Regions from separate parts of the Desulfosporosinus meridiei DSM 13257 genome, predicted to be linked through region 1. Evidence: riboswitches for the same ligand, from Rfam matches in the RefSeq annotation. Region 1 holds a riboswitch; the other holds the start of a gene.

Region 1 (3,176 bases):
AATAGATGGCTACAATATTATTTGGGATGCTACAGCCGGGGATCATGGTGAATGGCAACTATCTAACAACAAAATCATTATGAGTCAAGAAAACTTCAGTGTAAGAGCACAGGCAGATGCCAATTCGAGATTTACCCAAGAATATGAATATAATGGGACTACCTTCGTCCTAGCCAATGCCTACACTTCCAAAAGATAAATTCCCCTAAACAAATATCCCCCCGCCATTACAGCGGAGGGATTTCTTACTTTACAGGGTCTAATTAACACGGTTTCTCATATAGGTTCTTGCGCTACTAGATTTTCTACTGCAGCACCTTCATCAAACGATTAATCCGTATGCCCTCATAACCGAGATCAACTTTTCACGGTTTGTATCCTCAATTGTTGTGAGAGGCATTCTTAGGTAATCCTTGCAAAAACCCATAGCTGCCATAGCAGCCTTGACCGGAATAGGGTTAACTTCACAAAACAGAGCCTCTGTAATGCCATAAAGCTTATATTGCTGCTCAGCACTGCCGGCAATGTCACCCTGAAAGAAACGGGTGCAAATCTCACGTGTCTGTGCCGGCATAATGTTGGAAAGCACGGAAATGCAGCCAACTCCACCAAGGGCCATAAGCGGAACTATTTGATCGTCATTGCCTGAATACAAATCAAGCTTGCCGTGGACACGCGCCATCGTCTCAACAATTTTTGAAATGTTGCCATTTGCTTCTTTGATCCCTACGATATTTTCGTGTTCAGCCAATGCCTCATAGGTTGCAGACTCAATATTAATTCCCGTCCTTGAAGGCACATTGTAAAGAATGATGGGCTTTGTGCTCTTATCGGCAATTTGTGTAAACATTTTAGTTAGGCCTTTTTGCGTTGCCTTGTTGTAATATGGGGTAACTACAAGCATTGCATCCGCACCTGCTTCGCAGGCAAAACTAGTGAGATCATGGGCGTATTCGATGTCATTGCTGCCTGTGCCTGCAATGATCGGCACTCTGCCTTTAGCTTGCTGAACTGCAAATGTAATTGCAGCTCTATGCTCAGCGTCAGACAAGGTCGAAGCTTCACCTGTGGTTCCACAAATCACCAGAGCATCAATCTTTTCTTCAATTTGCCAATCGATCAATTTGCCAAACTGCTCATAATTAATTCCTGTTTCGTCCAGAGGAGTTATGAGAGCAGTGGCAATACCTTTGAAAACAGTCTTCTTTTTCATGTTTATCCCCGTCTCCCTCTATAAAAAAATAGCTGATACGGAATTCAGCCACTAAATTACCCATATGATTTTCCAATCATACTGTAAGATAGATAGCTCTCCGCAAACGCGACAGTTAAACAAATCTTATTTTGTTCAACCAGCCCTGTCCCCACGTAATTGAGACCGACTTCGGCATCTACACCTTTCACCAAAGCTACGGTCTTACGTAAACCTTAACAACTTCGGGTACTGATTGTACGATGCACCTCTATCAATTCTTATTAAGAATATTCATATATTGCTATATTTGTCAAGCCTAAATTTGACGAACCTCTTAGGCAAACTCCATCTAAAGCTAAGAATAACTAGGTTGCGTACATAACCCGTATAAGCTGAATGAAAATTACTTATTAAGCAAATAAATAAAATGCCTATAAAATTGGAGGTGAGAAAGCATGGATGAAGTAATAACATTATTATTTTACCCTATATTTCTAGTCATGACCTATTTCTTAACATTAATTTTTATCCCTAAAAATAAATATAAAGAATACTTTATCTATGGAATTCTTATCGGCGGGTTAGGGGATATAATAGCAGTTGGTTTACTTCAAAACATACTAGGTATTATGTGGTTTAAGAACCTAAGCATCTTCTATGTTTTGAAAATGATGGCCCTGTCTCCACTGTGTTGGACGGTTACTGTTATGATTTTTCTTTATTTTTTACCCGCCAAAAAGTCTTTCAGGTATCCCTATATCTTAACTTGGGCCAGTATAAGCCTTGGTTTCGGATATATCGTACATAATGTTGGACTATTCGATTTCGTTAACTGGTTCTACCCCCTACCGGGTTATTTTTTATTTCTTTGCTGGTGGGGTTTTGCTTCATGGTTGTTTAGAAATACAAGTCCTTTGGCCAAAGAAGAGTGATTATGCTTAAGCGCATAAGTCTCTTGCACAGCTTGAGCTCATCCCGAGGATTAAAAAACCAGCTCTCCTGGTCGATAGCCGACAGGCAATTCCTCTTCACTCAAAAACTTGAAACTGTCATCACGCAGTATGGGTAAAAACACTTCGTAGGGTATCCTGAAAAACGCACAGGTATAATTACTGGATCCGACCCACCTACCCTCATTGCCACTAAAATTTAAACCTCTGGCAAATTTCGTATAGTTTGAGCAATCATGAACTGCTAAATCCCAGCTTTCTTCAACGGCTGTTTTCATGAATTTCAGAGTTAATTCCCGACTCCAAATGGGGGATATATAGCCATGTCTGGAAATATACATGTTTTCCCCGTCATAATTGTCTATGTTATTGGCATTTAGGTGCAATTCTGCGCAATTGATAAAATCGAGTTTCGTCTCTAAGATTGCTTGCTTCTTCCGGAAAAAGGTTTCGAAGAACTCCGGAGTCATTGGCGTTTCAATACCTACATTTTTGATGTATTTTTTCGCTATTGCCATATTTTTAATCACTTTGTCTGAACAATTTGAGGCCCCCAGGTTGAAACGCAACTCGTCAAGACCGGCTTCACCTAAAGCTTTCAAGGTCTCTGACCTAGCTAAAGTGCCATTTGTATAGAGATGTTGATGAATCCCTGCAGCACTGAATTTCTTGATAATCGGATAGTATTTTTCAATTTCCATGAATGGCTCTAAATAAACGTAGGAAATACCCGTGGGCTTCTGTTGGATGGAAAGAAGTAAATCAATGTCCTTCTCATAAAATTTTGTGTCTCCGATTTCCCACATACCTTCGCCAACCGGTGGAATTTCATCCAGTTCTCCATAATGATAGCAGAACTTACACTCTAAGTTACATTTGTTCGTTTTCCTGATGGCACTCAAACCGGTTCCCAAGAGACAAGAACGACATCCTTTGGGGAACTTGCTTTCATTTCCCACAAAAAAAGTTCTATTCTCCAAAGTTTTCAGGCCTCTGATTTCCGACATTAAGATATCATTTCTATGATCGAT
Region 2 (3,176 bases), 700 kb from region 1:
TTCCTATATACACCTGATCAATTTTTGTATGAGACATTTCCTTGACTGGTTTTACTTGGTCTGGTTTGTATCCGAAAGTAACCATTGGTTCTAAGGTTGAGACATCATATTCATAGACTTTTTCATATGCAGCATCAGCATCTGAAGTCCATTTTGAGTATTCCAGCAAAGCGTCTTCTTTAGTTTCAAATTCGTCTTGAATGAATTCCCAGAGGTATTCAACGGTTGTCATATCTGGGTAGCATATGCCACAAGTGCCTCCGGCTTCAATGGCCATGTTGCATAATGTCATCCGTGATTCCATGGACATTCCCTCGATCACCGGTCCGGTAAATTCTATGACCATGTTTGTTGCCCCGTTTACTGTCAGTTCTTTGATAATAAAAAGGATCAGGTCTTTGGCATAAACCCCCGGCTTTAAGCTGCCATTAAGCACAAATTTAATGGTTTTGGGGAAATGGAAGGCACAGATACCCTTAAGTATCCCTACTTCAAGGTCAGTAGTCCCGACACCGGCAGCAAAAGCTCCAAAAGCTCCATGGGTACAGGTGTGTGAATCTCCCATGATAATTGTATAGCCGGGTCTTACGAATCCTTTTTCCGGGAATATTGCATGGCAAACACCATTTCTCCCGATGTCAAAAAAGTCTTTGATACCATGTCTTTTCGCCCAATCCCGAAGAATCTTTCCCTGCTCAGCAGTTTTAGAATCTTTGGCAGGTGTGACATGGTCGATGACTGCCTTAATTTTCGTAGGATCAAAGACTCTGTCCATTCCCCTGGCCATAAGATCCGTGATGGCAATGGGGGTGGTAATTTCATGACAGAAAACTCTATCCAGTTTTAAGACATGGGTATCCGGAAACGGCATGTTCACCCTGTGTGCATCAAATATTTTTTCAGCGATTGTTTTCCCCATTTTATTCTCCTTATATTTTTATTAAAATTTAACCCAGAAAAAGCCCCAAAATCTATTTCATCCTCCGATGATGCCGCTTTAGTAGCAACCTTGGGATCTATCCTATTTTATAATAAAATCTTATTATATTAAAGTATAATATTACAGTTTTGTACGATAAGAAATACTTGTCATTTTAACCTTTAATTCGGAGGTATAAATCATCGAGAAATGCTTTTTCGGTTTCTACAGCGTCGACCAAAGGAAGTCTTACTCCCCCGGCATTAATCCCCTGATACTTCAACAGGTATTTAATCGGTACAGGGCTGGCGGTTACGAAAATCCCTTTAAACAAGGGAGTTAGCTTCAAATGCCATTGTAAAGCTGTTTGAGTATCCCCGGCAAACCAGGAGTCGATCATGTTTCTCATTTCGTCACCAACCACGTGTCCGGCCACACTGACGATACCAGTGGAGCCCAAAGCCAGCATAGGCAAAGTTAGGGAGTCATCCCCGCTATAGATAGCAAAATTTTCAGGTAGAATGCGCTTTAGTTCGCTGAGCTGATCCATCATTCCGCTGGATTCCTTAAGCGCTGTTATATTGGGGATTTTGCTCAGTCTGAGCACGGTTTCCGGGAGCATATTCACCGAACATCTGCCCGGGATATTATAAAGCATTAAGGGAAGCGGAGTGGCTGCGGCTATGTTTCGGAAATGCTGATATAAGCCCTCTTGAGAAGGTTTGTTGTAATAGGGTACCACTGCCATCAGCCCGTCTACTCCAATTGCGGCTGCCTCTTTGGCTAATGCTATACTTCCTTCTGTGGTGTTTGAGCCGATCCCGGCAATAACGACAGCCCGCGAGCCTACGGCTTCTTTAACGACTTTAAATAATTCAAGCTTTTCTTCAGATGAAATTGTCGGGGATTCCCCGGTTGTCCCCGCGACGACAATCCCATCATTACCATGCTTAACTAAATGTAAAGCTAAACGCCCCGCTTCTTTATAATCAATTTCTAAAGCCTCGTTCATAGGTGTAACCATTGCTGTAAGAATTCTTCCAAATGACATATTCCCACTCCTTACCCCTTATTATACAGGTGCATTTTTTGTTCATAATATAAAAACAAGGCGCAGATTAAGCTGACGCCTTGTTCTAAACAAAATTAATAAAAATTAAATAATGCACACAAAACGATAGCACTTCACCGCGATACGGTGACAGTTCAAGGACTCTTAATCCGGGAACCAGGCATGGAATTAAAGAGAAATTCCACCCTTCGGAGCCATCCCCTTTCGCTGAGGATCATAGGTATCTCTCCAACCTCATCTTAGCTACTTTTGTTTGACCCGCCTCTATCTTCAGGTATTCAACTAGTTAGATTATAGCGAAAATCACCCCTGAGTGCAATGGCCTATTTGTTAAATTTACCAACATATCCCATTGATTAACGCCATATTGTCGCACTCATAAGCATTTGCAAATCTATTACATAGATATATGGTGATAGTATATTTACATAACCAGCTATCGATGATAACATTTAGCTTGGTTATATTCATTTCTTGAACTGTAGATCTATAGTTCTAAGAATATGGGGGTGAAAATCGATATTCTCTCCGATAATCTGCAGTTATTATTTTATCGAGAGAGCCGCTATTTTGTACAATATAAAGGTTTAAACTAAATATTTTGTGAGGAGAAAACATTAATGAAAAAGAAATTACTTACTGTCCTTATTTGTATTGCGATGGTAGCAACATTTGCAACTGGCTGTAGTTCCACCACTACACCGGAAAAGCCTGCGGCAGAAACTCCGACGGTTAAGGCAGTCGAAAAGACAAAGGTATTTGTGTCCGCAGATTGGGTAAAAGGTGTCATTGATGGTAAACAACCGGAATCAAAAGATTATGTAATTATTGAGGCCGCTTGGGGCCAGGTTAGCGAAGATAAAGCCTACACAGAAGCACATATTCCGGGAGCGATCCATCTAAATACAGATGAAATCGAAGAAGAAAAGAAATGGGATATCAGAACAGGCGCGGAAATTACCCAGGTAATGAAAAATTATGGTATAACGAAAGATACTAATGTAATCGTTTATGGTGCAGACTCAGGTGCAGCGAGAGTCGCATTCGTATGTATCTGGGCTGGAGTTGAAAATGTCAAGGTCCTCGATGGTGGATTGAACGCTTGGAAAAAAGCCGGGTATCCAACTAAGGACGGTATAGAAACTGCTCAAGCAACAGCGAAAGATTTTGGGGTAACTATACCTG

What was found. A riboswitch is a leader RNA that binds a small molecule or an ion and turns the genes downstream of it on or off. The one in region 1 is predicted to bind lysine.
Region 2: linked by a shared signal. The riboswitch ahead of dapA (4-hydroxy-tetrahydrodipicolinate synthase) and the one ahead of dapA (4-hydroxy-tetrahydrodipicolinate synthase) in region 1 are both predicted to bind lysine.

What each region holds. Positions count from the first base shown of each region.
Region 1 covers NC_018515.1:3,096,385-3,099,560, forward strand. The annotation lists gene DESMER_RS14310 (hypothetical protein) at 1-199, shown strand, start outside; gene dapA (4-hydroxy-tetrahydrodipicolinate synthase) at 323-1,213, opposite strand; lysine riboswitch at 1,299-1,474, opposite strand; gene DESMER_RS14320 (hypothetical protein) at 1,651-2,127, shown strand; gene DESMER_RS14325 (radical SAM protein) at 2,178-3,176, opposite strand, start outside.
Region 2 covers NC_018515.1:2,392,549-2,395,724, reverse strand. The annotation lists gene DESMER_RS10995 (3-isopropylmalate dehydratase large subunit) at 1-919, opposite strand, end outside; gene dapA (4-hydroxy-tetrahydrodipicolinate synthase) at 1,095-1,970, opposite strand; lysine riboswitch at 2,090-2,266, opposite strand; gene DESMER_RS10985 (sulfurtransferase) at 2,612-3,176, shown strand, end outside.